One region of the Escherichia sp. E4742 genome, then DNA from elsewhere that is predicted to be linked to it. Evidence: predicted binding sites of a transcription regulator. Region 1 holds the regulator's gene; the other holds the start of a gene.
The links. Region 1 encodes LexA, which represses DNA repair genes until DNA is damaged. Its sites were predicted from a motif close to TNCTGTATGTACATACAGNA; they were not measured.
Positions count from the first base shown of each region.

Region 2: the regulator LexA is predicted to act here: its motif matches at 1,624-1,643, upstream of rmuC (DNA recombination protein RmuC).

Region 1 covers NZ_CP040443.1:2,485,461-2,489,702, reverse strand. The annotation lists gene FEM44_RS12100 (CsbD family protein) at 1-82, opposite strand, end outside; gene dinF (MATE family efflux transporter DinF) at 198-1,523, opposite strand; gene lexA (transcriptional repressor LexA) at 1,596-2,204, opposite strand; gene dgkA (diacylglycerol kinase) at 2,314-2,682, opposite strand; gene plsB (glycerol-3-phosphate 1-O-acyltransferase PlsB) at 2,852-4,242, shown strand, end outside.
Region 2 covers NZ_CP040443.1:1,944,016-1,948,257, reverse strand. The annotation lists gene FEM44_RS09455 (2-dehydro-3-deoxygalactonokinase) at 1-680, opposite strand, end outside; gene FEM44_RS09450 (IclR family transcriptional regulator) at 704-1,471, opposite strand; gene rmuC (DNA recombination protein RmuC) at 1,687-3,114, shown strand; gene ubiE (bifunctional demethylmenaquinone methyltransferase/2-methoxy-6-polyprenyl-1,4-benzoquinol methylase UbiE) at 3,209-3,964, shown strand; gene ubiJ (ubiquinone biosynthesis protein UbiJ) at 3,978-4,242, shown strand, end outside.

The DNA.
Region 1 (4,242 bases):
CATCATCGGTCAGTTTGCCCCATTGCTCTTTCACTTTACCTTTGAACTGTTTCCAGTTACCGCCGACTTCGTCTTTATTCATATTCAAATCCTCATCGTTAGGTGGTGAATGAGTGTACGCTCACTTTTCTTCTGAACGTGGGATTAAGTGTAGTCAGGAATTTGGCTTAGGATTATTTATTCAGAACTTTTAACCGTCATGTTGCTGAAAACCAGGTTCCATTACGCCAGTGACGACGCCAGATAACCGCCAGTGAAAGCCCGCGCAGCGCCAGAAAGACGGTTAACGCCAGCCATAAACCATGGTTACCCAACCACGGCAGCGTAAGGAGCGTCAGCGCAAAACCTGCGGCGGCCACCGCCATACTATTGCGCATTTCGGCAGCGCGCGTTGCGCCAATAAACATACCGTCCAGCAGATAACACCAGACTCCCACCAGCGGTAAAATAACCTGCCAGATTAGGTAGCGATCGGCCAGATTCTGGATCTGCGTTAACGACGTTAGCAACGCGATGATATGTTCACCCGCCAGCAAATAAACCACCGAAAACAACAATGCCACGATCCCCGACTGGCGGCACGCTGCGCGCCAGACATCCAGTAACTGGCTACCGTCGCGCGCACCATACGCCTGACCGGAGTGGGCTTCAACCGCGTAGGCAAAACCATCCAGCGCATAGGCAGTAAAGGTGAGTAGCGTCATCAGGACCGCGTTGACGGCAATAATATCGCTCCCCAGTCGCGCACCAAGAACCGTTATTGCGCCAAAACAGAGTTGTAGCAGCAGTGAGCGCAGCATAATGTCGCGGTTAAGCGCCAGCAAGCGACGGAAGTTTCCACGCCAGGCTGTTTTCAGCATTTCGCCGGAGATACCACGTAGTATGAGGATTTTACGCACCATGAGCAGACCAATCAGCAATGTTGCATATTCCGCAATAACCGTCGCCAGCGCCGCGCCCTGCACGTTCATATGCAGCCCCATCACCAGCCAGACATCCAGCACAATGTTGAGGATATTGCCAACCACTAACAAAATCACTGGCGCGCGGGCATATTGCACGCCGAGCAACCAGCCGAGCAGCACCAGATTCGCCAGCGACGCCGGTGCGCTTAACCAGCGAATTTCAAGAAAGCGCCGCGCCTGTTCCAGAACAGCTTCGCTACCACCAACAATATGCAGCGCCAGCTCGATAATCGGCGTACGCAGTAACGCAATCAACGCTCCGGCCCCCAGTGCCAACAGCAACGGCTGCACCAGCGCACGCGCCAATGCCTGAGGATTTTTGGCACCATAAGCCTGTGCAGTAAGCCCGGTAGTGCTCATACGCAAAAACAGCAACAGCATAAAGAGAAAACTTGTCGCCGTTGCGCCAACCGCCACGCCGCCCAGATAAACCGGACTATCAAGATGACCAATGACCGCCGTATCAACCAGTCCCAGCAAGGGAACGGTGATATTGGAGAAAATCATGGGTAAAGCCAGATGCCAGAGTGCTTTATCAGATGAAGTGAGGAATGCCATGCAGACAAGCCTGATGAAGAGAGATTAAAAACAAACCGCGATGCCAGGCGGCATCGCGGTATCAGAGATAGATTACAGCCAGTCGCCGTTGCGAATAACACCAACCGCCAGCCCTTCAATGCTGAAGCTCTGCTGACGAAGGTCAACGACAATTGGTTTAAACTCGCTATTTTCTGGCAGAAGTTCGACTTTATTACCCTGTTTTTTCAGACGCTTAACGGTAACTTCGTCATCTATACGCGCGACAACGACCTGACCATTACGCACATCCTGGGTTTTATGCACTGCCAGCAAGTCGCCGTCCATAATGCCGATATCTTTCATCGACATTCCGCTGACGCGCAGCAGGAAATCAGCATTCGGCTTGAACAAGGAAGGATCGACCTGATAATGACCTTCAATATGCTGCTGCGCCAGAAGCGGTTCACCGGCAGCCACACGGCCCACCAACGGCAACCCTTCTTCCTCTTCCTGCAACAGACGAATCCCGCGCGATGCGCCGGAAACAATTTCAATCACGCCTTTGCGTGCCAGCGCCTTCAGATGTTCTTCAGCCGCGTTTGGGGAACGGAACCCCAAACGCTGCGCGATTTCCGCACGCGTCGGCGGCATACCTGTCTGGCTGATGTGATCACGAATGAGATCAAACACCTCTTGTTGCCTGGCCGTTAACGCTTTCATTCCGCCCCCTGGGTGTATATACAGTTATGCTGTGAGTATATACAGCAAAAGGCGATTTTGGAACCATAAACTACACAATAAACCAGAGATTTATCGAATTCTGGAAGGGTTATCCAAAATGTGACCATAACAGAATGACCCAGGTAATCACGGCGACGATAATGGCGATCAGCACCGCAGCGGACCCCATATCTTTTGCCCGCCCGGAAAGCTCGTGGTATTCAGAGCCAATTCGATCAACCACCGCTTCGATGGCGCTATTGAGAATTTCCACAATCATCACCAACATGACGGAGCTAATAAGCAGCACGCGGGTAATCGCGTCCACATCCAGCCAGCAGGCGATGACCACCGCCAACAATACCGCCACGCCTTCCTGACGGAATGCCGCTTCGTTGATCCATGCAGCACGTAAACCTTTCCAGGAATAGCCAGCGGCTTTGATAATTCGAGTGAATCCAGTGGTATTATTGGCCATTGAAAGAACCTTTTTACATTATGAGCGTCAATATCAGTGTACCGTTGAATCCGATGATTCCGGTAGCGTAGCGCCGCGCGAAACATGAGCGGATACCACAGAATTTCCCATGACTTTCTGCTATCCTTCCCGCGCATTTGCATTATTAACCAGAGGCTTTACATCGTTTATGTCCGGCTGGCCACGAATTTACTACAAATTACTGAATTTACCATTAAGCATCCTGGTAAAAAGCAAGTCTATTCCGGCAGATCCTGCCCCGGAATTGGGGCTCGATACCTCTCGTCCAATTATGTACGTTTTACCGTACAACTCAAAAGCGGATTTGCTGACGTTGCGCGCCCAGTGCCTGGCGCATGACCTGCCTGATCCATTAGAGCCGCTGGAGGTAGACGGTACGCTACTGCCGCGCTATGTGTTTATTCATGGCGGGCCGCGTGTTTTCACCTATTACACGCCGAAAGAAGAGTCTATTAAGCTGTTCCACGACTATCTCGATCTGCACCGTAGCAACCCAAATCTGGATGTGCAGATGGTGCCTGTATCGGTGATGTTTGGTCGTGCGCCAGGGCGTGAAAAAGGTGAGGTTAACCCGCCACTGCGCATGCTCAACGGCGTACAGAAATTTTTCGCCGTGCTATGGCTCGGTCGCGACAGTTTTGTGCGTTTCTCTCCGTCAGTTTCGCTGCGCCGTATGGCGGATGAACACGGCACGGATAAAACTATCGCTCAGAAACTGGCACGCGTGGCGCGCATGCACTTTGCCCGTCAACGTCTGGCTGCCGTGGGTCCACGTCTGCCTGCTCGTCAGGATCTGTTTAACAAGCTGCTCGCCTCCCGCGCCATTGCCAAAGCGGTAGAAGATGAAGCACGCAGCAAAAAAATCTCCCATGAAAAAGCGCAGCAGAACGCGATTGCGCTGATGGAAGAGATTGCGGCGAATTTCTCTTACGAGATGATCCGCCTGACTGACCGTATTCTGGGCTTCACCTGGAACCGGCTTTATCAGGGCATCAACGTCCATAATGCCGAACGCGTTCGTCAGCTGGCCCACGACGGTCATGAGCTGGTGTATGTGCCATGCCACCGTAGCCACATGGACTACCTGCTGCTTTCTTACGTGCTGTATCACCAGGGGCTGGTGCCACCGCATATCGCCGCCGGGATCAACCTGAACTTCTGGCCTGCCGGGCCGATTTTCCGCCGTCTGGGTGCGTTCTTTATTCGCCGCACGTTTAAAGGCAATAAGCTCTATTCTACGGTTTTCCGTGAGTATCTCGGCGAACTGTTCAGCCGTGGTTATTCCGTCGAGTACTTTGTGGAAGGCGGTCGTTCGCGTACAGGCCGTTTGCTGGACCCGAAAACCGGTACGCTGTCGATGACCATTCAGGCGATGCTGCGTGGCGGTACACGTCCGATTACGCTGATTCCGATCTACATCGGTTATGAGCACGTCATGGAAGTGGGTACTTACGCCAAAGAACTGCGCGGCGCGACGAAAGAGAAAGAGAGCCTGCTGCAGATGCTGCGCGGTTTAAGCAAGCTGCGTAATCTCGGTCA
Region 2 (4,242 bases), 540 kb from region 1:
AATAATCCGGTCTGATGATGCTCCAGTGCCGCTGTCAGTCCTTGGGCAAAGGCATCCCAGTACGGCTCGTCGCCCGGACGCATGGTGGCGCCAAGAATAGAATGGCGGGATAAAACATCAAATAACTCGCCCGTCATAAAAGTTCGGAAATCGGTAATGGTGTTGTTTTCAACCACCGCCCATTTCGCATGTGTGCCAGGTAAGCCAATCAGCACCGGCACACCCCTACGGATTGCGTCTTGCAGGGCAGGTTCCATTGCGATAGCACCGAAGATTTGTGTCTCTTCGCCACGCATCACTTCGGGCATTTCACCTTCTTTAATCACGCCAGGAATAATGTGCAGCATTGTCTGCTGTTGGTGGATAACCGGCGTCAGTTGCTTCGCCAGTCCATCGAGAGTGACCGGGCAAGGTAAATAAGCTGCTGGTTGCCACCCTTGCGCACTGCCAATCATGCCGCAAGCCAGAACCGGGCATGAGGTTTGTGCCAGCCAGTCTCCACAGACACGCAAAAATGTATCGTGGAAAGCGTCCTCACGTGTTGCTGCCTGGGAGGGTAATTTCATGATTCCCCAGGGGAATTCACGTTTTTCTTGTGGATCTGATGAGTCGCCAAAACGCCATGCCCGAAGCGATGATGTTCCCCAATCCAGGGCAATAAATGAGGTATTTCCCGACATTAGCCGTTTCCTTTAATCATGGTTTAATTATCTTTGCGGACATGCTTACCCCAGCCCAGTTCAGCGGAGATCTCTTCTGCACAGGATTTGACGTAAGGTGCCAGTTCTTCCAGGCGCACCAGCGACATATACGTGGTGGTACTGGCGACAGAAATGGCCGCCACAATTTCATTCCGGGCGTTGTAAATCGGCGCTGCAATGCAACGGATAGTGGGCTCGTTCTCTTCCAGATCAAAAGCAAAACCACTGGCGGCATAACGGCGCATGTTTTGTATAAATGCGCCCAGTTTTGTTTCATCACCACAAGTCAAAAATAGTGTGCGCCACTCTTCTTCTGTTCGGTTGAGGATCAACGCCTTACCGATTCCCGTAACCGCCAGAGGCATGCGATGCCCAGGACGTGAGCGCATCTCCAGCCCGCGCTGACCGTTGATCTTCTCCAGATACAGCACTTCGTTGCTTTCAACGATACCCAGATGCACGGTGTCCAGGGTGTAACGGGCCAGACGCTGCAAAACGGGCTGTGCAACTTCATACAATGAAGTGCTTTCCAGCGCTCTGGCACCGAGTTCGATCAGTTTGGCGCCCAGTTGGTAGCCCTGAGTTGGGACATGGCGCAGATAGCGTTGCTCCACCAAAACAGAGACTAAACGATGGGTTGTACTCCGCGTCGTGCCGGTGAACTCGCCGATACTTTTCAGGTCATGGCAACCGTTATAAACGGCATTAATAACCGCCAGTCCGCGTAATAATGTTTGTGCGCCAGCGGTGGTTGAAGAGGTTTCTGCCATAGGTGTCTCCTGATGATATTGCCGAGTGTTTCACAGAATAAAGTGGGGAAAAGGTGATTCGTCCCACAATATAAACTTAGTCTCATATTGTGGGATAAAATAAGCAAAATAAACGATTGTTTTGCGTAGCGCCTCGCAGGAAATACCTTTCAAACTGGACGTTTGTACAGCACAATTCTATTTTGTGCGGGTAAGTTGTTGCGTCAGGAGGCTTTGTGGATTTCTCAATCATTGTTTATGCCATTATTGGGCTGGTCAGTGTGGCCATCGGTTGGCTGTTTGCCAGTTATCAACATGCGCAGCAAAAAGCCGAGCAATTAGCCGAACGTGAAGAGATGGTCGCGGAGTTAAGTGCGGCAAAACAACAAATTACCCAAAGTGAGCACTGGCGTGCAGAGTGTGAATTGCTCAATAACGAAGTGCGTAGTCTGCAAAGTATTAACACCTCGCTGGAGGCAGATCTGCGTGAAGTAACCACGCGGATGGAAGCTGCACAGCAACATGCTGACGATAAAATTCGCCAGATGATTAACAGCGAGCAGCGCTTGAGCGAGCAGTTTGAAAACCTCGCCAACCGTATTTTTGAGCACAGTAATCGCCGTGTAGATGAACAAAATCGCCAGAGTCTGAACAACCTGCTATCGCCGCTGCGTGAACAACTGGATGGTTTTCGCCGACAGGTACAGGACAGCTTTGGTAAAGAAGCACAAGAACGCCATACCCTGACCCACGAAATTCGTAATCTACAGCAACTCAACGCGCAAATGGCCCAGGAAGCGATCAACCTGACGCGCGCGCTGAAAGGTGATAACAAAACCCAGGGGAACTGGGGCGAAGTGGTACTGACGCGGGTGCTGGAGGCTTCCGGACTGCGTGAAGGGTATGAATACGAAACCCAGGTAAGCATTGAAAATGACGCTCGCTCGCGGATGCAGCCGGATGTCATCGTGCGGCTACCGCAGGGGAAAGATGTGGTGATCGATGCAAAAATGACGCTGGTCGCCTATGAACGCTACTTCAACGCGGAAGACGACTACACACGTGAAAGCGCATTGCAGGAGCATATTGCTTCGGTACGTAATCACATCCGCTTGCTTGGGCGCAAAGACTATCAACAGCTGCCGGGGCTACGAACGCTGGATTACGTGCTGATGTTTATCCCCGTTGAGCCAGCGTTTTTACTGGCGCTTGATCGCCAGCCGGAGCTGATCACCGAAGCGTTAAAGAACAACATCATGCTGGTTAGCCCCACCACGCTGCTGGTGGCGTTGCGTACTATCGCCAACCTGTGGCGTTATGAGCATCAAAGCCGTAACGCCCAGCAAATCGCCGATCGTGCCAGCAAGCTGTACGACAAGATGCGTCTGTTTATTGATGATATGTCCGCGATTGGTCAAAGTCTGGACAAAGCGCAGGATAACTATCGCCAGGCGATGAAAAAACTCTCTTCAGGTCGCGGAAATGTGCTGGCGCAGGCAGAAGCGTTTCGCGGTTTAGGGGTAGAAATTAAACGCGAGATTAATCCGGACTTGGCTGAACAGGCGGTGAGCCAGGATGAAGAGTATCGACTGCGGTCGGTTCCAGGGCAGCCGAATGATGAAGCTTATCAACGCGATGATGAATATAATCAGCAGTCGCGCTAGCCCATTGGGGGTAGTTACGCCGGGTAGAAATCTAGGGCATCGACGCCCAATCTGTTACACTTCTGGAACAATTTTTTGATGAGCAGGCATTGAGATGGTGGATAAGTCACAAGAAACGACGCACTTTGGTTTTCAGACCGTCGCGAAAGAACAAAAAGCAGATATGGTCGCCCACGTTTTCCATTCCGTGGCATCGAAATATGATGTCATGAATGATTTGATGTCATTTGGTATTCATCGTTTGTGGAAGCGATTCACGATCGATTGCAGCGGCGTACGCCGTGGGCAGACCGTGCTGGATCTGGCTGGCGGCACCGGTGACCTGACGGCAAAATTCTCCCGCCTGGTCGGTGAGACTGGCAAAGTGGTCCTCGCCGATATCAATGAATCCATGCTCAAAATGGGGCGCGAGAAACTGCGTAATATCGGTGTGATTGGCAACGTTGAGTATGTTCAGGCGAACGCCGAGGCGCTGCCGTTCCCGGATAACACCTTTGACTGCATCACCATTTCGTTTGGTCTGCGCAACGTTACCGACAAAGATAAAGCACTGCGTTCGATGTATCGCGTGCTGAAACCGGGCGGCCGCCTGCTGGTGCTTGAGTTCTCGAAGCCGATTATCGAACCGTTAAGCAAAGCCTATGACGCTTACTCCTTCCATGTGCTGCCACGTATTGGTTCGCTGGTGGCGAACGATGCCGACAGCTACCGCTATCTGGCCGAATCCATCCGTATGCATCCCGATCAGGATACGCTGAAAGCCATGATGCAGGATGCCGGATTCGAAAGTGTCGATTATTACAACCTGACGGCTGGCGTTGTGGCGCTGCATCGTGGTTATAAATTCTGACAGGAGTACGACTATGCCTTTTAAACCTTTAGTGACGGCAGGAATTGAAAGTCTGCTCAACACTTTCCTGTATCGCTCACCCGCGCTGAAAACAGCCCGCTCGCGTCTGCTGGGTAAAGTATTGCGCGTGGAGGTAAAAGGCTTTTCGACGTCGCTAATTCTGGTGTTTAGTGAACGCCAGGTCGATGTGCTGGGCGAATGGTCTGGCGATGCTGATTGCACCGTTATCGCTTACGCCAGCGTGTTGCCGAAACTTCGTGACCGCCAGCAGCTTGCCG